Regions from separate parts of the Streptomyces sp. NPDC093064 genome, predicted to be linked through region 3. Evidence: riboswitches for the same ligand, from Rfam matches in the RefSeq annotation. Region 3 holds a riboswitch; each other region holds the start of a gene.

The links. Region 3 has a riboswitch for cobalamin ahead of ACIQFZ_RS08195 ((2Fe-2S) ferredoxin domain-containing protein). Riboswitches for the same ligand answer to the same signal wherever they lie in the genome.
Region 1: linked by a shared signal. The riboswitch ahead of ACIQFZ_RS20620 (CbtB-domain containing protein) and the one ahead of ACIQFZ_RS08195 ((2Fe-2S) ferredoxin domain-containing protein) in region 3 are both predicted to bind cobalamin.
Region 2: linked by a shared signal. The riboswitch ahead of ACIQFZ_RS02435 (ribonucleoside-diphosphate reductase subunit alpha) and the one ahead of ACIQFZ_RS08195 ((2Fe-2S) ferredoxin domain-containing protein) in region 3 are both predicted to bind cobalamin.
Region 4: linked by a shared signal. The riboswitch ahead of ACIQFZ_RS20295 (cobalamin biosynthesis protein) and the one ahead of ACIQFZ_RS08195 ((2Fe-2S) ferredoxin domain-containing protein) in region 3 are both predicted to bind cobalamin.

Annotation. Positions count from the first base shown of each region.
Region 1 covers NZ_JBIVPK010000016.1:6,519-11,444, forward strand. The annotation lists gene ACIQFZ_RS20605 (DeoR/GlpR family DNA-binding transcription regulator) at 1-433, shown strand, start outside; gene ACIQFZ_RS20610 (histidine phosphatase family protein) at 442-1,014, shown strand; gene ACIQFZ_RS20615 (CbtA family protein) at 1,071-1,832, opposite strand; gene ACIQFZ_RS20620 (CbtB-domain containing protein) at 1,854-2,072, opposite strand; cobalamin riboswitch at 2,109-2,250, opposite strand; gene ACIQFZ_RS20625 (aminotransferase class V-fold PLP-dependent enzyme) at 2,591-3,703, shown strand; gene ACIQFZ_RS20630 (MFS transporter) at 3,769-4,926, opposite strand, start outside.
Region 2 covers NZ_JBIVPK010000001.1:542,903-547,828, reverse strand. The annotation lists gene ACIQFZ_RS02450 (DUF3311 domain-containing protein) at 61-351, shown strand; gene mctP (monocarboxylate uptake permease MctP) at 348-1,958, shown strand; gene ACIQFZ_RS02440 (GNAT family N-acetyltransferase) at 2,036-2,542, shown strand; cobalamin riboswitch at 2,588-2,742, shown strand; gene ACIQFZ_RS02435 (ribonucleoside-diphosphate reductase subunit alpha) at 2,865-4,926, shown strand, end outside.
Region 3 covers NZ_JBIVPK010000005.1:30,855-35,780, forward strand. The annotation lists gene ACIQFZ_RS08175 (Scr1 family TA system antitoxin-like transcriptional regulator) at 1-263, shown strand, start outside; gene ACIQFZ_RS08180 (DUF397 domain-containing protein) at 260-442, shown strand; gene ACIQFZ_RS08185 (hypothetical protein) at 639-1,286, opposite strand; gene ACIQFZ_RS08190 (DNA-formamidopyrimidine glycosylase family protein) at 1,579-2,361, shown strand; cobalamin riboswitch at 2,435-2,557, shown strand; gene ACIQFZ_RS08195 ((2Fe-2S) ferredoxin domain-containing protein) at 2,618-3,016, shown strand; gene ACIQFZ_RS08200 (cobalamin-binding protein) at 3,066-3,986, opposite strand; partial or broken gene ACIQFZ_RS08205 (acyl-CoA dehydrogenase family protein) at 4,081-4,260, shown strand; gene ACIQFZ_RS08210 (enoyl-CoA hydratase/isomerase family protein) at 4,257-4,926, shown strand, end outside.
Region 4 covers NZ_JBIVPK010000015.1:148,418-153,343, forward strand. The annotation lists gene ACIQFZ_RS20290 (cobyric acid synthase) at 1-760, opposite strand, end outside; gene ACIQFZ_RS20295 (cobalamin biosynthesis protein) at 757-1,698, opposite strand; cobalamin riboswitch at 1,798-1,935, opposite strand; gene ACIQFZ_RS20300 (hypothetical protein) at 2,122-2,346, opposite strand; gene ACIQFZ_RS20305 (inorganic phosphate transporter) at 2,380-3,642, opposite strand; gene ACIQFZ_RS20310 (class II aldolase/adducin family protein) at 3,798-4,475, shown strand; gene ACIQFZ_RS20315 (alpha/beta fold hydrolase) at 4,664-4,926, shown strand, end outside.

The DNA.
Region 1 (4,926 bases), on a different contig from region 3:
GCGCGGCCGGCGGGTGACCGTGATGCCGCTGTCGCTCCAGGCCGTCGACGCGCTCGCCGACAGCCCCGAGCAGACCACCCTCCTCGTGCCCGGCGGCCGGCCACGTCCGGGCGAGGGGGCCCTCACCGGCCCCCTGACCCTGGCCTCGCTGGCGGCCCTGCGCTTCGACACCGCTGTCATCGGCTGCTGTGGGCTGACCGCACAACAGGGCCTGACCGCCTACGACTTGGACGACGCGGCGGTGAAGCGGGCCGCGATCGACTCCGCCCGGCGCGTGCTCGCCGTGGCCGACGGCACCAAACTGTCCCGTACGGCGCACGCCTTCGTCGCGCCGGTCTCTCGGCTGCACACCCTCGTCACCGACGATTCCGCGCCACCCGGCGAGGTCGAGGCGATCCGCGCCGCGGGCACGGCCGTCAACACCATTCGGTAGGAGTGAAGTTGACCATCCGAATCACTCTCGTCGCGCCCGCGACGAGCCCGTCGCTGCGGCAGGCCCGGTTCGACGACGGCGACTCGATCGACGACGGCGGGGCGGCCAAGGCCCGTTCGGCGGCCGGGTCGCTGCCCGCGGCCGCCCGCGTGCTCCTGTCCCCGAGCGCACGCTGCCGGGAGACGGCGTCGGCGCTCGGCCTCGACGGCGTGGTGGTACGGGAGTTGGCCGGTCTGGACGCGGGCCGCTGGCGGGGCCGGACCCTGGAGGACGTGATGGCCACCGAGCCGGAAGCGGTGGGCCGTTGGCTCGCCGACCCCGACTGCGCACCGCACGGCGGGGAGTCGGTGCGGGACGCGTGCGAGCGGGTCGGGCTCTGGCTGGACAGCGCGCGGGACACCGACGGCCGTACGCTCGCGGTGGTCGAGCCGGAGGTCGTACGGGCCGCGGTCGTCCATGTACTGGGCGTGCCCGCGGCCGGCTTCTGGCGGCTGGACGTACCGCCTTTGACGGCAACGGAGTTCAGTGGTCGGGCCGGCCGCTGGAATCTGCGGCTCGGACAGCCGCTGGCGGCGCCCTGAGGAACGCCACAGGGCCCCCGGACGGATCCGAAGGGCCCTGTCGTGTGCCGAAGCGATCAGTGCGCGGCCGACACCGCCTGCCCGGACGCAGCGGTCGCGGGCCTGGGGTTCAGCAGCCGCTGGGCCAACTCACCGAACAGCAGCCCGAATCCGCCCCACAGGACGGTCTGCATGGCCAGGGCGGAGAGCCGGAACCGCCACAGCAGGGTGGCCGGGAAGTCCGCCGGCACCTCGTTCACAACCGGCAGGAAGGCGTACGCCAGCCCGATCACCACGGCGAAGGCGGCCACCGCGGCCACCGTCGCGTACCACGTGCCCAGCGTGGGCGCGAGGCGCTTGCCCAGGATCGTGGCGGCGATCGCGAGGAGGATGCTGAGCAGCATCATCAGGAAGTACAGGGTCGTGCGCTTGCCGATGGTGTCTTCCTGGCCGACCGCGGGCGGGTTGGCCGGGTACTTCAGGAACGGCACGACGTACACGGCCAGCAGCGCGCAGCCGGACAGCAGCAGCGCGGTCGCTCGCGGGGAGAAGCGGCCCACGCGGCCCAGCGCGAAGCAGAAGGCGAGCGCGGCGATACCGCCGAAGGCGACCCCGTAGACCAGGACGCCGGTGGCGAGACCGGCGGTGGACTGAAGGGAACGGGAGACGACTTCCACCTCGTCATGAGAGTGGGAGTGGGAGTGCGCCTCCTCGAGGCCGATCGCCTTGTCGACGAACGGCTCCCCGAGGAAGTAGGCGGCGACCAGGGCGAGCACACCGGCGGCGAGACCGGCGAGCATGCCCCGCACCAGAAGGTTTCTTACCGTTGCGGAGTTCATGAGCGTGCGGCGTCCCTCGCCTCAGTGGCAGGGGAAGCCGAGCAGGTGGCGGGCGTCGTGCACCCACTCGTGGACGTCCGTGCCGCTGAACACGGAGGTGGCGCCCTGCTCGGCGCCGACGAAGTAGAGCAGGACCAGCATGAGAACGCCGAAGAAGACCGCCCAGGGAGCTATCGCCTTCAGCGGCAGCGTGGCGGGAACGGCGGGGGTGGCAGTCGGCTGAGCGACGGTCTGCGCCATGGCAGAACCTCCTCTGGGAGTTCGCGTCCCATCTCGGTGGTGCACAGGACGACAGCCACGGGTCTGACTCACGAACATCCCTGGGGTGTTCGCATACAGTGGCGCGACCGTGCCGGATTCCCACCGGCTTCCGTCGTGCCGTCGTCGATATCGGACAGACGGTATCGCGTACCGCGCGCCCGGCCAAGACCGCAACCACGGACGTGATCTTCTCCACCAGCCGTACTCCGCGGAACTGGCGGAGGCCCTTTTCGACCCTGGAGCGTCAACGCCGTGTAGGCGGCCTCCGCGCGGCGGGAGCCCGGAGTGTCCGCCGGGGCGTTGCCGAGGAAGCCGTGCGTGGTGCCGGCAACGGCCCGACAGAGCGCTCCGGTGCTGTGGCAAGATGCGCTGGCATGCTCTGACCAGCTGAGACCCGTGGGACGGCGCACGCTGCTGCCCCGCCGTCCGGCGCACCCGCAGGCACTCCACCCGCCGCGCCACTCGATCCGCACGCACCACCCGGAGGGACGAGCCCCGTGCTCACGTCGTACGCCGCCCACTTCGACACACCCGCCGGGTACCTGGACTTCGCACGCTTCGGGCCGCCCTCCCGGGACGCCGTCACCGCCACCGCGCGCGCCCTGGAGGCGTCCGCCCGCGCCGACCACACCACCGTGGACACCCTGATGCGCGCGGAGGAGACCGCGCGGGACACGGCCGCCCGCCTCGCCGGCACCGACGCCCGGCACACGGTGCTCCTCCCGAACGCGTCCACCGGACTGTTCCACGCCGCGCTCGGTATCCGAGAGGGCGTGGTCCTCGCGCCACGCACCGACTTCCCGGCCAACCACTACCCGTGGCGCCGCTCCGCGGACCTGGGCCGGGCCACGCCGCGCTGGATCGACCCCGCGCCCGGCTCCGGAGTCACCCCCGACCTGGTCCGCGCCGCGCTGACCGACGACGTCGTGGCCGTGTCGGTCAGCGCCGTGGACTTCCGCACCGGGTTCCGTGCCGACCTGGCGGCGCTGCGCGAGGCGATCGGACCCGACCGGCTGCTGATCGTGGACGCCATCCAGGCGTTCGGTGTCGCCTCGCTGCCCTGGGACGCCGCCGACGTGGTGGTCGCGGGCGGCCAGAAATGGCTGCGCGCCGGATGGTCGACCGGCTTCGCCACGCTGTCCGACCGCGCCCTGGAATCCCTGGAGCCGGTCCTCACCGGCTGGACGGGTGTCGAGGAGGTCGGCCTCTTCGACGGAGCCGAGCACCCGCCCGCCCCGGACGCACGACGGTGGTCGATCACCAATCTGAGCCCGGTGACGGCCGCCGCGTTCGCGGCCGCGCTGGACCTCGTCGAGCGGCACACCGTCGCCGCGATCGAAGCCGCGATCGCCGTACGGATCGCCGAACTCACCGAGGTCGTCGAGGCGTGCGGCGGCCGCGTCCTCTCCCCCGCCGACAAGGCGCGGCGCGCGGGCATCCTCTCCTTCACCGTGCCGGACCACGATCCGTCCCTCGTCGCCAAGGCGCTGCACGCCGAAGGCGTCACCGCGACCGTGCGCACCGACTCGCTCAGGCTCTCCCCGCACGCCTCGACCCCGCCGGAGGTGGCCGGACGGGTCGCCACCGCACTGTCGTCCCTGGGGAGTTGACCCTGGGGAGTTGACCCCGCGGGTCGGCGACACCTCGAACCCGCGGGCCGGCGATCTCCTTTCCGTCAGGCGGGGGCGGGCTCGGGCTCTGCCTGGGTGGTGAGCCGCCCGGCACGGGCGAGCGCCGCGACCGAGGCGGCGCACACGAGTCCGGTGGCGGTCAGGGCCGTCCAGGTCATCCAGAGGGCATGGTGGCGCTGGGCGAAGTCCCACAGTGCGCCGGTGACCAGGTTGCCCAGGGTGATGCCCAGGCCGGAGACGGTGTGGTAAAGCCCGTAGTAGGTGGCGACCAGGCGGTTGCCCGACAGGGCGACGACGGTGTCCATCTCGAACGGGTAGACCACGGCGGAACCCACCGCGAGCAGGACCACCGCGGCCACCAGCGAGACCAGCGCGGCCCCCGAGGAGCCGCGCGGGGCGAGCGCGAGCGGCAGGAAGGCCAGCCCCATCACGGCCAGTCCCCGCACCAGCGCCTGGCTGGGTTGCCACCGCTGTTTGGCCCAGCCGGTCAGGCGCAGTTGGCCGATGACGGCCACCGCAGCGGAGACGATGAAGAGCCCGCTGGTGACCGCCGTGCCGTTCGCCCCCAGGGCATCCGCCGCCGCCAGCGGAAGGGCCAGGTACACCTGGAAGGTGAGCACGTAGGAGCCGATCATGGCGGTGGCGAAGAGCAGGAAGGGGCGGTTGGACACGACCGTCCGCCACTGCGCGAGCACGCTCTCCCGCCGGGCCGTGTCCGCCGTGTGGCCGCGCCGGGCGGGCAGGGCGCGCCACTGCAGCACGGTGAGTACGGCGAAGATGCCGGCCGCGGTCGTGCACACGAGGCGGAAGTCGGCGGCGAGCAGGGCGAGCCCGACGAGTGGGCCGAGCAGCATGCCGGCCTGGTAGAAGACGTTGAAGGCGGCGAAGGCGTCCACGCGCCGTTCGCCCGCCTCGACGGCGAGGTAGGCGCGGACGGCGGGGTTGAACAGGGCGCCGGCGAAGCCGGTGGCGGCGGAGGCGGCGATCAGGGCGGGGAGGTTGTCGACCCAGCCGAGCAGGCCGAAGCCGGCGGTGCGCAGCAGGCAGCCGGCCATGATGGGGATTTTGTAGCCGAGTCGGTCGGCGAGCGTGCCGCCGATGAGGAACATGCCCTGCTGGGAGAAGTTGCGCACGCCCAGCACGAGCCCGACGGCCCAGGCGGCGAGGCCGAGTCCGTCGGACAGATGGGCGGCGAGGTAGGG
Region 2 (4,926 bases), on a different contig from region 3:
AGATTGCCTGCGCACTGCACGGACGCTCGCCGGTGATCAGCTAGGGGACGGAGTCGCCACATGTCGAATGCCCCGGAAGCCACCAGAGCGGTGGTGACACCCTTACGGGTCGTCATCGCCCTCTGCCTCGTCGCCCCCTTCGTGGCGCTGCTGTGGGTGGGATCGTACGCGAAGACGGATCCGGTGTTCATAGGGATCCCGTTCTTCTACTGGTACCAGATGCTGTGGGTGGTCCTCTCCGCGGCCCTGACGATGACCGCGTACCGGCTGTGGCTGCGTGATCAGCGCGCCGCCCGGGCCTCGCAGGCCGCCCGGACCGCCACGGCCGAGGACGGGGGTGCGGTCAAGTGAAGGACGGTGTCAACGGCGTCGCGCTCGGCGTCTGCGTCTTCTTCTTCCTGCTCGTCACCGTCATGGGCTTCCTGGCCGCGCGCTGGCGCCGTGCCGAGAACGAGCACAGCCTGGACGAATGGGGCCTGGGCGGCCGGTCGTTCGGCACCTGGGTGACCTGGTTCCTGCTCGGCGGCGACCTGTACACCGCCTACACCTTCGTGGCCGTGCCGGCCGCCGTCTACGCCACGGGCGCGGCCGGCTTCTTCGCGGTGCCGTACACGATCCTGGTCTACCCGCTGATCTTCACGTTCCTGCCGCGGCTGTGGTCGGTGTCCCACCGGCACGGATACGTGACCACGTCGGACTTCGTCCGCGGCCGGTTCGGCTCCAAGAGCCTGTCGCTGGCGGTGGCGCTCACCGGCATCCTCGCGACCATGCCGTACATCGCGCTCCAACTGGTGGGGATCCAGGCCGTGCTTGACGTGATGGGCGTCGGCGGCGGCGACAGCACCCACTGGTTCGTGAAGGACCTGCCGCTGCTGATCGCCTTCGGTGTGCTGGCGGCGTACACCTACTCGTCGGGACTGCGCGCGCCCGCGCTGATCGCGTTCGTGAAGGACACCCTGATCTACATCGTGATCGCGGTGGCCATCATCTACATCCCGATCAAGCTGGGCGGCTTCGGCGAGGTGTTCGCCAAGGCGGACCAGAAGTTCAGCGAGTCGGGGACGGGCGGTCTGGTGCCGGCGGCGGCCGGCCAGTGGACGTACGCCACGCTGGCCCTGGGCTCCGCGCTCGCGCTGTTCATGTACCCGCACTCGATCACCGCGACCCTGTCCTCGCGCAGCCGCGAGGTGATCCGCCGCAACACCACGATCCTGCCGCTGTACTCGCTGATGCTGGGCCTGCTCGCCCTGCTGGGCTTCATGGCGATCGCGGCGGGCGTGCAGGTGAAGAACGGCCAGCTGGCCATTCCGCAGCTGTTCGAGACCATGTTCCCGGACTGGTTCGCGGGGGTGGCGTTCGCGGCGATCGCCATCGGCGCGCTGGTGCCGGCGGCCATCATGTCGATCGCCGCCGCGAACCTGTTCACCCGCAACATCTACAAGGACTTCCTCCGCCCGCACGCGACACCGAAGGAGGAGACCCGGGTCTCCAAGATCGTGTCGCTGCTGGTCAAGGTGGGCGCGCTGGTCTTCGTCCTGACCATGGACAAGACGGTCGCCATCAACTTCCAGCTGCTCGGCGGCATCTGGATCCTGCAGACCTTCCCGGCCCTGGTCGGCGGACTGTTCACCCGCTGGTTCCACCGCTGGGCGCTGCTGGCGGGCTGGGCGGTCGGCATGGTCTACGGCACGGTCGCCGCCTACGGGGTCGCCTCGCCGACGCAGAAGCACTTCGGCGGCTCGGCGAAGGAGATCCCGGGCATCGGCGAGATCGGCTACATCGGTCTGACGGCGTTCGTGCTCAACGCGGTCGTCGCGGTGGTCCTGACGTTCGTGCTGAGGGCGGTCAAGGCGCCTCAGGGCGTGGACGAGACCCGGCCGGAGGACTACACGGCGGACGCCGGCGACCCGGGCGTCGAGGTGGAGCTCCCGCCGGCCACGGCGGCGGCCCCGCACTGACACCCGGGAGGGGCATCCCACGGGCCGCCGGAGAAATCCGGCGGCCCGCTGCCGTGCCCGTGCGGCACACTCGGGCCATGGACATCGCGATCCGGCCGGTGGAACCCGGCGAGTACGGCACCCTCGGTGAGATCACCGCCCAGGCCTACCTCCGGGACGGGCTCCTCGACTTCGGTGAGAGCGACGGGTATCTCGACGAGCTGCGGGACGTGGCCAAGCGGGCGGTCGCGGCCGAGGTGCTGGTGGCGGTGGCGGACGGGACGGTGCTCGGCGGCGTGACCTTCGTCCCCGGCGCGGGCCCCATGGCCGACCTCGCCGGTCCCGGGGAGACCGAGATACGGATGCTCGCGGTCGCGCACACGGCGCGCGGCCGAGGCGTCGGCGAGGCCCTCGTACGGGCCTGCCTGGACCGGGCACGGGCCGTGGAGGGCTGTGTCCGCGTGGTGCTGTCCACCCAGGGCACGATGCACACCGCCCACCGCATCTACGAGCGTCTGGGCTTCGTCCGCACGCCGGGCCGGGACTGGAACCCCCTCCCGCACCTGGACGACATCATGCTGCTCACCTACGAGTTGACATTCTGACACGTTCCGGAGTCGACGCGGCACAACATATGGGGGTGCCCGACTCACTCAGCACAAGATGTATGCTCGTGCTCACTGTCGCCGCAGGGGAATCCGGTGCGAATCCGGAACTGTCCCGCAACGGTGTACTCGTGCACATATGCCCCCATGGGCCGCCACGAGCGTCAGTCCGAGGACCTGCCGACAGTGCGCCCGGCCGTCCGGTCCGGGTGCCCTGACGTCCGGGCCTCGTGGAATGGGCCGGTGGACGCGGCGCCGCGTGCGCTCGTGTGCCGCCCCCTGCCCTCGGCGAGGCCCCGTGCCGAGCGAGGGAGAGCTCCACGTGACCATCGCGCCAGCAGACCCGGTTTCAGTCACAGCTCCGGAAACCGACGGTCCAGGTGCCGTACTGCTGCGGACCCTGACCGAGCTGACCGCCGACCTCCCCGACGCCGACCCCGGCCGGGTCGCCGCCGCCGCGCTGCGCGGCCGGTCGGCGCGGGCCGACGAGGCCGAGTTGCGCGAGCTGGCCACGGAGGCGGCCGCCGGGCTCATCTCCGAGGACCCCGCCTACTCCCGGCTCGCGGCCAGGCTGCTGACCCTCACCGTCCGCGCCGAGGCCGCGTCCCAGGGCGTCGCCTCCTTCACCGACTCGGTCGCCGTGGGCCACCGCGAGGGCCTCATCGCCGACCGGACCGCCGAGTTCGTACGCGCCCATGCCGACCGCCTGGACGCGCTGATCGACCGGGCCGCCGACGACCGCTTCGGCTACTTCGGCCTGCGCACCCTGCACAGCCGGTACCTGCTGCGGCACCCGATCACCCGCAAGGTGATCGAGACGCCGCAGCACTTCATGCTGCGGGTCGCGGCGGGTCTCGCGCAGGACGACACGGCGCGGTCGGTCGACGAGGTCGAGGCGCTCTACGGGCTGATGAGCCGCCTCGACTACCTGCCCTCCTCCCCCACCCTCTTCAACTCCGGTACGCGTCACCCCCAGATGTCGTCCTGCTACCTGCTCGACTCCCCCAGGGACGAGCTGGACTCGATCTACGAGCGCTACCTCCAGGTCGCCCGTCTGTCCAAGCACGCCGGCGGCATCGGCATCGCCTACTCCCGCATCCGCTCCCGCGGTTCGCTGATCCGCGGCACCAACGGGCACTCGAACGGCATCGTGCCGTTCCTGAAGACCCTGGACGCCTCGGTGGCCGCCGTGAACCAGGGCGGCCGGCGCAAGGGCGCCGCCGCGGTCTACCTGGAGACCTGGCACTCGGACATCGAGGAGTTCCTGGAGCTGCGCGACAACACCGGCGAGGACGCCCGCCGGACGCACAACCTCAACCTCGCGCACTGGGTCCCGGACGAGTTCATGCGCCGGGTGAACGCGGACGGGCAGTGGTCGCTGTTCTCCCCCGCGGACGTGCCGGAGCTGACCGACCTGTGGGGCGAGGAGTTCGACGCCGCGTACCGCGCCGCGGAGGCGCGGGGCCTGGCGAAAAAGACCATGCCGGCCCGCGACCTGTACGGCCGCATGATGCGCACCCTCGCGCAGACCGGCAACGGCTGGATGACCTTCAAGGACGCCGCCAACCGCACCGCCAACCAGACGGCACAGCCCGGCCACGTCGTCCACTCCTCCAACCTCTGCACGGAGATCCTGGAGGTCACCGACGACGGCGAGACGGCGGTGTGCAACCTGGGTTCGGTCAACCTCGGCGCGTTCGTGGCCGGCGGGGACATCGACTGGGAGCGGCTGGACGAGACCGTCCGCACCGCCGTCACCTTCCTCGACCGCGTGGTGGACATCAACTTCTACCCGACCGAGCAGGCGGGCCGCTCCAACGCCCGCTGGCGGCCGGTGGGCCTGGGCGCCATGGGCCTTCAGGACGTCTTCTTCAAGCTGCGGCTGCCCTTCGACTCCCCGGAGGCGAAGGCCCTGTCCACCCGTATCGCCGAGCGGATCATGCTCGCCGCGTACGAGGCGTCGGCCGACCTCGCCGAGCGCGAGGGCCCGCTGCCCGCGTGGGAGAAGACCCGTACGGCCCGGGGCGTGCTGCACCCCGACCACTACGACGTCGAGCTGACCTGGCCGGAGCGCTGGGCGGCCCTGCGCGAGCGGATCGCCGCCGTCGGCATGCGCAACTCGCTGCTGCTCGCCATCGCCCCGACCGCCACCATCGCCTCGATCGCGGGCGTGTACGAGTGCATCGAGCCGCAGGTCTCCAACCTCTTCAAGCGCGAGACGCTCTCCGGGGAGTTCCTTCAGGTCAACTCGTACCTGGTGAACGATCTGAAGGCACTAGGCGTCTGGGACGCCCGGACCCGCGAGGCGCTGCGCGAGGCGAACGGCTCGGTGCAGGACTTCGCCTGGATCCCCGAGGACGTGCGGACGCTGTACCGCACGGCGT
Region 3 (4,926 bases):
TCCGCACGAAACTGTGGAACGTGGAGCTGCAGATCATGCCGCAGAGGCAGCCGCACCACGCGGGTACGGACGGACCCATGCGACTCCTGGAGACCCCGGAACGTCAGTGGTTGGGGTACTCGGAGGGGCAGAAGACCGGACAGTTGGTCTCCGACCGAGAAGCGGCGAGCGTCATGCAGATGCGGTATGCCAAGATGCGCTCGCAGGCCCTGTCCCCAGTGGACTCGGCGGAGTTGTTGCAGCGGATGAGAGGGGCTCTATGAACACCGCCGGTGAACTGGACTGGTTCAAGAGCAGCTATAGCGGATCCGAAGGTGACGACTGCGTGGAAGTCGCACACGCTCCCGGAGCCGTGCACGTACGCGACTCCAAGCAGAGCGACGGGCCGCGATTCGAGGTCGCCTCCTCGACATGGGCGGATTTCCTCGGTCTCGTGGTGTAGTGCGACGAGTCAGGACGCCGGAGGCGGACTGCATCAGACGACGAGCGGGGTTCGGTGGATGCGCTGCTGAACCCCTGGGTGTTGGCCCTGCTCGGCATCGGCGTGGCCATGTTGATCTGGGCTGCCCTGGCGGGAACGGTGACCCGGCCCCGCTCTTGGCCGAGGATCAGCCCAGGGTCCGGGCGAGGATGCGTGTCTACCCCGAGGCCGGCCGTTTGGGACGGATGATGACCTCGCTGCCCAGGGGACTGTAACCAGCCGCGAGGAAAGCTCGAAGGGATCGAGCGTTGCCTGGGGCGACAGCGGCGAAAACCGGCTCACCGGTGGGGAGCAGGGTGAGCGCGTCACGCAGCAGGGAGCGACCGAGCCCAGCCGCACTGCTACCAGGGTCGTTGAGTTCGATGCTCATCTCGCGCCGTCCAGCCAGGCCACCGGCCAGTGTGACAAGGCCGCGTTCATCTCCGTAGACACGGACGTCGGTACGCAGAGCCTGAGCATGACGAACGCGTGGGTGGTCATCGACATCGAGACGTTCAGGCAGGCGGCGAGGGGCCGGCGCGCCACGCGCAACGAGTGTCGCGTCGACACTGTCGATCCACCCCTCGCGACCTGCGAGGTAGCGCAGGAAATCAGGAGCCATTGAAGCCCCGTAACCGTCGGGTCCTTGAGCCTGGATGTCGGAAGTGAACAGGGCGGTGGCGACCACGGCGTGCCCGGTGAAGGCGACCGAGCACTCCAGCCCACCCGGCAGAGGCGGAAGAACTGTTACGCGGCCGTCTGCAGGCGGGAAGCGTCCGTCGGCAGCATCGAGGAACATGCCCAGCAGCGGGTGAGACTCGGCCATGACGGTCCACCCTACGAGGGGTTGTTCGTCGTGGCAGCCACACCCGTTGGGTGAAGCGCCGGTAGGCCGTGGGCCGGGTCGGCCCAAAAGCAGCGATGGCTCAGTAGTCGCCCAGGAGCGTCCGCACCCTCCGCGGGTGTCCCGGTCGAGCCGTCCGTCAAACCGGCGAGCGTCCGATCGGAGGCATGACGCCCCGAAGCAGAGTGCCGAGCGCGTGGGCTCGCCCTCCACGGGTACTCGTCACCGCGTGTGGCGGCCTGACGACCGCACGACGAAGAGCCGGGACGAACGCATGCCCGAACTGCCGGATGTCGAGGGATTCCGCGAGGTGCTGATGACCTGCGGCCGGCGCCGGTGTGTCACGGACGTCGAGGTGCGGGACGCAGGGGTTCTGCGCGGCGTCAGCGCGCAGCGGCTGCGGAGGGAGCTGGTGGGCAGGCGTCTGGGGGAGGCGTGGCGGCACGGAAAGTGGTTGTTCGTGCCGACGGACGACGGTGGTCCCACTCTTGTCTGGCACTTCGGCATGACGGGGTCGCTGCGGTGCTGTTCCCCGGACGAACCGATCGAGGCGCACGACCGCGTCCTGCTGACGATCGACGGCTCCCGACACCTCCGCTATCGCGACCAACGCAAGCTGCATGGCGTGCGGTTGGCCGACGACACGGAGATCGAACGGATCACGGACGGTCTCGGTCCCGACGCCCTCACCGTGCGCGCACCGGAATTCAGGGAGCTGCTCTCGGGACGACGGCGCGCCGTCAAGAGCGCGCTGATGGACCAGTCCGTGATCGCGGGTCTCGGGAACCTCCTGTCCGACGAGATCCTCTGGCGGGCCGGTGTCCCTCCGCGGACTCCCGCGCGGGACCTGAGCGAGACCGAGATCCGGCGTGTCCATGCGGGGATGGGCCGGGTCCTTGAGACGTCCGTGGTCGCCGGGTGCGTGCCGCCGAGGCGCTCCTGGCTCACCGGGCACAGGGACGACAGCGAGCCGATGTGTCCTCGCTGCGGGTGGCCTCTGTGCTCGAACCGCGTCGGCGGGCGCCGCACGGTCTGGTGCCCGCAGTGCCAGAAATGAACGAAGCGGGCCGTTCTCAAGTGAGCCGACAGCAAGTGGGATGATGATCGGCGACATAAGGCGACGGCGGTCCGAGGAAGCCGGTGAGAATCCGGCGCGGTCCCGCCACTGTGACCGGTGAGCGAGTTCCGGAAGGCCACTGCCCCGCCCGGGGTGGGAAGGCGGGACGAGTGAAGACCCGGGAGCCAGGAGACTCACGCGGTCGCCTCCTCGAGCGACACCGGGGCGGATCTCCCCGGGAGGGGAGTGGTGCGGCGTGCCCGAGAGGCCGACGGACGAGGCACCGGGCGGTGCCGTGACGGGGAGCGGTTCGGTGCCGTGCCGGGTCGTCGTGTGCCGGGACTGCTGCTGCGGCAGCCCCAAGGTGACCGGGGTCGATCACGCGGCGCAGACCGCGCGGCTGCGAGCGGAGGTGCCGGTGCGCATCTCCGACTGCCTCGACGTGTGCGAGCAGGCGAACGTCATCGTGGTCCAGCCGTCCACCGCGGGCCGGGCCGCCGGTGCGCGGCCGGTCTGGCTCGGACTCGTCAACGATGCGGACGCGACCGAGGACATCGTCGCCTGGGTGCGCGCCGGAGGCCCGGGCGTGGCTCCCCTGCCGGACATCCTCGACCTTTACGCCATCACACCGCCACGACGTGCCACGGATTCCTGAGGCCCGCACGCGCGAGGAGGCCCGGACGCGTGAGGAGGCCGGCCCGTCGTCACCGGCCGGGGAACGGGCGGGCCTCGGCCGATGTGACCGCCTCGCCGGCCGGCACACCGTGCAGGACCTGGGCGAGCACCTCCGCGCCGCGCACCACGCGGGGGCCCGGCCGGTTGAAGTAGGACGGCCCGTCCAGCACCCAGACGCGGCCGGACCGAACGGCGGGCAGATCCGTCCAGCCGGGCAGCCCGGTGAGCAACGCGGCTTCCCACAGGGTGCGTTCAGGTGGGAAGCCGCACGGCAGGACGAGGACCACGTCCGGCTGTGCGTGGCGCACCGCCTCCCAGGTCATCGGCTTGGTGTGCTCGCCGGGCGCGGCGAGGAGAGGCTCACCGCCGGCGGTGGTGATCTGCTCGGGCACCCAGTGCCCGGCGGGCCACAGCGGGTCGAGCCACTCGATCGCCACGACCCGGGGCCGGCCGAGGCCGGCGACCGCGCCGCGGACCCGGGCGAGGCGCGCCTGCAACTCGCCCCGGCGCCGCTGGGCGCGCTCGCGCACGCCGAGCAGGTCCCCGACTGTGACAAGACAGTCCAGTACGTCGTCGAGCGTGCGCGGCTCCAGGCTGAGGACTCGGGTGCCGGCGTCGAGCAGCCGCACGGTCCGGCTGACCCTTTCGTACGACACCGCGCACACGTCGCACAGGTCCTGGGTGAGCACCACGTCGGGGCGCAGGGCGGCCAGAGCCTTGGTGTCCAGCGTGTACAGCGACGAGCCGGAGTGCGCCGATCCGCCGACGGCGTCGGAGATCTCCCGGCTGGTGAGCGCGTCCTGGTCCAGGTCGGCCCCCGTCACCACAGGCACCGAGGCGACCTCGCGCGGCGGCCAGTCGCACTCGTGGGTACGGCCGGCCAACTGCTCCGACAGGCCGAGTTCGGCGACGATGTCGGTTGCGGCGGGCAGCAAAGAGACGATGCGCATACCTCGACTGTAGGAGGCTCCGGGACCCGCGGACCTCGCGGATCCGCCGATTCCGGCGCCCGGCGTGCAGGGCATGCACGGCGTGATCGCACGAACCGACACCGGCTACTCGGCCGCCGACCGGGTGCTCCAACTGCACGGCGGCTACGGCTACCTCGGCGAGTACGGCCTTGAGAAGATCGTCCGTGACCTGCGCGTCCATCAGATCCTGGAAGGAACCAACGAGATCATGCGTGTCATCGTGGCCCGCGGCCTGACGGAGGCGTTCGGATGACCGCCGCCGAGGAACCCGTCCTGTTCCACACCGACGGACGGGCCGCCCACATCACCCTCAACCGGCCGAAGGCCCTCAACGCCCTCACCCACGAGATGGTGCGCCGCATCGACGCGGCACTGACGGCCTGGGAGCACGACCCGGCCGTGGAGACCGTCGTCGTCACCGGCGCGGGGGAGCGCGGCCTGTGTGCGGGCGGTGACATCCGCGCCATCCACGACGACGTCCGTGACGGGGACGGCACCGCGTCGGCCGCCTTCTGGCGCGACGAGTACCGCCTCAACGCCCGTATCGCCCGCTACCCGAAGCCGTACGTCGCCGTCATGGACGGCATCGTGATGGGCGGCGGCGTCGGCGTCTCCGCGCACGGCAGCGTCCGCATTGTCACCGAGCGCTCGCGGATCGCGATGCCGGAGACCGGCATCGGCTTCGTACCCGACGTCGGCGGCACCCATCTGCTGGCCCTCGCCCCCGGGGAACTGGGCACCCATCTCGCGCTGACCGGTGCGCAGATCGGCGCCGGCGACGCCGTGCTCTGCGGGCTCGCCGACCACTACGTGCCGTCAGCGGCCCTGCCGGCCCTCATCGACGACCTCGCCGGCACGCCCGTACGGGAGGTGCTGGCGCGCCATGCCCGACCGCTGCCGCAAGGGGAGTTGGAGGGGC
Region 4 (4,926 bases), on a different contig from region 3:
GCGCCACGGCGGACTCCCGCACGGCGCCCCGCAGAGACACGCGCAGCCCGTCCTCCTCGTCGATGCCGAGCCCGTGCCGGAACGGCAGCACGCCGTACGTACGCCGGCCGGTGAGCCCGTGCAGCATGTCGAGCCCGGGTTCGAGCAGCGAGACGTCCCCGCGGAACTTGTTGACGAGGAACCCGGCGACGAGTTCCTGGTCCTCCGGCGACAGCAGCGCGAGCGTGCCGTAGAAGGAGGCGAAGACGCCACCGCGGTCGATGTCGCCGACGACGAGCACGGGCAGCCGCGCGCCGCGCGCGATCCCCATGTTGACGATGTCGGTCCGGCGCAGGTTGATCTCCGCCGGGCTGCCCGCCCCCTCGCAGATCACCGCGTCGTACGTGCTCCGCAGCTCGGCGAGGCAGTCCAGCACGGTGCCGAGGAGCTTCTGCTGCCGCCCGCCGTGGTAGCCGCGCGCGCTCAACTCGCCCACCGGTTTGCCCAGCAGGACGACCTGGCTGCTCTGCTCGCCGCCCGGCTTGAGCAGCACCGGGTTCATCAGCGCGGTCGGCTCGATGCGGCAAGCCTGGGCCTGCATGGCCTGCGCCCGCCCGATCTCGGCGCCCTCCCGGGTGACGAACGAGTTGAGGGACATGTTCTGCGCCTTGAAGGGGGCGACCTTCACGCCCTGGCGCACCAGCCACCGGCAGATCCCGGCGGTGACGACGCTCTTCCCGGCGTCGGAGGTGGTGCCGGCGACGAGCAGACCGCCACTCATGACGTCCGTCCTCTCTTCAACAGCCGTACGCCCGCGCACACGCCGAGCGCGAGCCAGCCCACGCGGCGGGAGAGCCGTACCGCGCGCTCGATGTCACCCGGCCGGACGGCGCGTCCGGCGCCGTTGAGCACCGGGCGGTGCTCAACACGCCCGGCGTACGAGAGCGTGCCGCCCAGCCGCACCCCGAGCGCCCCCGCGAACGCGGCTTCCACCGGACCGGCGTTGGGGCTCGGATGCTTCCCGGCGTCGGCGCGCCAGGCCCGTACGGCACCGCGCGGGTCGTCGCCCGCGACGGCCGCCAGGGCGGCGGTGAGCCGTGCCCCCGGCCATCCGGCGAGGTCGTCGAGCCGGGCCGAGGCCCAGCCGTAGCGGCGGTACCGGGGGGACTTGTGCCCGACCATGGCGTCCAGGGTGTTGACCGCGCGGAAACCGAGGAGGCCCGGCACACCGGCGGCGGCGCCCCACACCAGCGCGCCCACCACCGCGTCGGACGTGTTCTCGGCGACGGACTCGACGACGGCCCGGGCGATCCCGTCGGCGTCCAGCGCCTGCGGATCACGCCCGCACAGATGCGGCAGCCGCGCCCGGGCGTCCTCGACGTCCCCGGCCCCCAGCGCGCGCCCGATCTCCCGCGCCTCACGGGCGAGGGAGGTCCCGCCGACGACGGCCCAGGTGGCTGCGGCGGTCAGCGCGACGGACGCGGTACGGGAGGAACGCGCGGCGGACACGGCCAGCGCGGCCGACGACACGACGCCCCCCACGCACACGGCGGTGTGCAGGGCGCCCCAGCCGCGGTGATCCCGCCACAGCGCGCGTTCCACGGCACCCGCGGCCCGTCCGAACACGGCGACGGGATGCCCGCGGCGCGGATCGCCGAGGATCAGGTCACCGAGGAGGCCGGCGGCGGCGCCGTACGCGAAGTCGCGATCGGCACCCATCGGGTCAGCCGGTCGTGCGGTCGGTCGGACAGACGCTGGTGAACCTTGGTCGGCAGCCGCGCATGGCGATATGTGTCCTCACTCAGGGTGTCCACGCCCTGGTTCGACGAGACCGGCGGCGAGAGTTCCTGACTCCCGGGGAAGTTCTTCCCCGGTCACAGTGGCGGGACCGCGCCGGATTCGCACCGGACTTCCTCTCCTGCCGCCGTACTTGGCTCCGGCAGTCCACCACGCACCGCGAACACCCGTCAACCTGCCGTTGACCTGCGCGGGGGTACTGAGATGAGGCCCACACCGCGGGCACCGGGGACCAGAAGACCCGCCCTTCCCGGGCCGCCGTGGGGACGGCCCGGGAAGGGCGGGTGACGTGAGGGGGCGGGACCCGGACCCGAACCCGGTTGCCAGGGTCCGGGCCGCGCCGGGCTATGCCACGATCAGGTAGATCCCGTAGGCCACGGCGGCGGCGCACGCGGCGAAGCAGGCGTAGGCGCCGGTGACCGCGAGGGTCCCGCCGCCGTGGCCCGCGGCGACGGCCCGCTCGCGGCGGGAGAGGCCGGCGATGCCGAGGGTGAACAGGGCCACGAGGCCCACTGCGACGCCGAGGCTGACGCCGAAGACGGAGCCGAGGGCCACCCAGTCGATCTTCATGGTGCTTCTCTTCCTTCTGCCTGTGGCGCGGGCTCAGACGGCGGCGGCCGGCGGGGTCGCCACGGACGCGGGATCACCGGCGGGCGCGGAGGCCTGCGCGGGGATCGTGGCCGTGAGCTCTTCGGTCACCGGGGAGGCCGGGGGCGGGGTGACGGCGGCGATGGCCTGGGTGACCACGCCGGCCGGCTCCTCGGTCTCGTTGACGTTGGTGTGGTCGACGACCTCGCGGCGGGAGATCTTCCAGATGGCGGCGCTGGAGGCCACCAGGAACGCGGCGACGAGCCAGGTGCCCCAGTCGCCGAGGCGCGTCACCGCCTCCGCGCCGGCCGCGACCAGGGCCGCGGCGGGCAGCGTGAGGGCCCAGGCGACGGCCATGCGGGTCGCGGTGGACCAGCGGACCACGCCGCCCTTGCGGCCCAGGCCCGCGCCCATCACCGAACCGGAGACGACGTGCGTGGTGGAGAGGGAGAAGCCGAGGTGGGAGGAGGCCAGGATGGCGGTGGCCGCGCTGGTCTGCGCGGCGAAGCCCTGCTGCGGCTGGAGGTCGGTCAGGCCCTTGCCCATGGTGCGGATGATGCGCCAGCCGCCGATGTAGGTGCCGAGCGCGATGGCCAGGCCCGCCGAGAGGATGACCCAGGTGGGAGGGTTGGACCCGGGGGAGAGGGCGCCGCCGGCGATCAGGGCGAGGGTGATGACGCCCATCGTCTTCTGCGCGTCGTTGGTGCCGTGGGCCAGCGAGACCAGGCCCGCGGAGGCGATCTGCCCGGCGCGGTGGCCCTTCTCGGCCGCCTTGCCGTTCGAATGCGACTTACGGCCGATGCCGTACGACAGCCGGGTCGAGACCAGCGCGGCGAGACCCGCGACGACCGGGGCGGCGACCGCCGGGATGAGGACCTTGGTGAGCAGGACACCGCCGTGCACGGCGCTGAAGCCGGCCGAGGCGATGGTGGCGCCGATCAGACCGCCCATGAGGGCGTGCGAGGAACTGGAGGGGAGTCCGACCAGCCAGGTCAGCAGGTTCCAGAGGATCGCGCCCACCAGGGCGGCGAAGATGACTTCGGGACGGATGCCGTTCTCGTCGACGAGACCCTTGGAGATCGTGTTGGCGACCTCCACGGACAGGAAGGCGCCCACCAGGTTCAGCACGGCGGACATGGCCACCGCGACCTTGGGCTTGAGCGCACCGGTGGAGATGGTCGTGGCCATCGCGTTTGCGGTGTCGTGGAAACCGTTCGTGAAATCGAACGCGAGTGCGGTGATCACCACTATCGCGAGGATCAGCGAGAAGCTTTCCATTTACCCAGGCAATCGTTCGAGCGTCATTGGCGCGTTGAACGTAGGTAACCCGGGTGAACGGAAGATGAACTGAGTCGGTCATCGGGGTGTCCGTTCCCGGGGTCCGATGAGGAGAGAGCGGTCGCTCGCGGAAGGTGTCCTGGCAGGATCGGCACATGACCGAACTCGGAGAGACGGCCCGCGCCTGGCGGGCGCTGGTCGCGGCGGCCCGCCGCACGGTGTCCGACGGACTGGTCGTCGGCACCTCCGGCAACGTGTCCGTACGCGTGGGCGACACCGTGCTGGTCACCCCCTCGGGCGTCCCCTACGACCGGCTCACGGACGACGACGTCACCGGCGTCGGCCTGGACGGCCGGCAGGTGCTCGGCACACTGGTGCCGACCAGCGAACTGCCCATGCACCTCGCGGTCTACCGCGGTACCGACGCGGGCGCCGTCGTCCACACCCACGCCGTGCACGCGACGGCCGTCTCGACCCTCGTCACCGAACTCCCGCTGATCCACTACATGGCCGGCGCGCTCGGCGGGCCCGTCCGCGTGGCCCCGTACGCCACGTACGGCACCGAGGAACTGGCCGGGAACATGCTGCGCGCCCTCGACGGCCGCACCGGCTGCCTGCTGCGCAACCACGGCACCGTCACCTACGGCGCCACCCTCGACCAGGCCTACGACCGTACGGCCCAGTTGGAGTGGATGTGTCGTGTGTGGCTGGCGGCGTCCAGCGTCCCCGGCCTGACACCTGCTCTGCTGACGCCGGAGCAACTGGCCCAGGCGGGGGAGCGGCTGCGGGCGTACGGACAGCCGGGGCCGGGGCCGGGGCCGGGGCGGAGGTAGGGACAGGGGCGGGAGCCGGGGCAGGGAATCGGGAACGCGCTGGTCGGTAGCCCCGTTTGCGGGTGGCGCCGGCCCCGTGTGCGGGCGGCGCCGGAATGAACGCCGCTCTCCATGGAACTCGCGCGGACATGTCACCCCGACCCTTCGTCCCACTGGCCGGTGACCGGGTGCGCCAGGACACTGGAGCCGTGCCCACAGTCAAAGCGACGGCCGCGGCCGTCACCGCAGCCCTGGCGGCCGGCGCGGCGAGCGTCGCCGCGGGCCGGCTCGCCAGCGACGCCGCGCTCAAGGCGCTTCCGGGCCGGCCCCTGCCCACCGAACCCCGGCTCAGCGTGCACGGCACGGCCGCCGGGCAGATCAGCCTCACCCGGGACCTGGCCTCCCTGCGTCCGGGCACCTACGGCCTGTCCGGCAACGGCTCCCACGCGGTGGTCGGCCCCGTCCTGCCCAC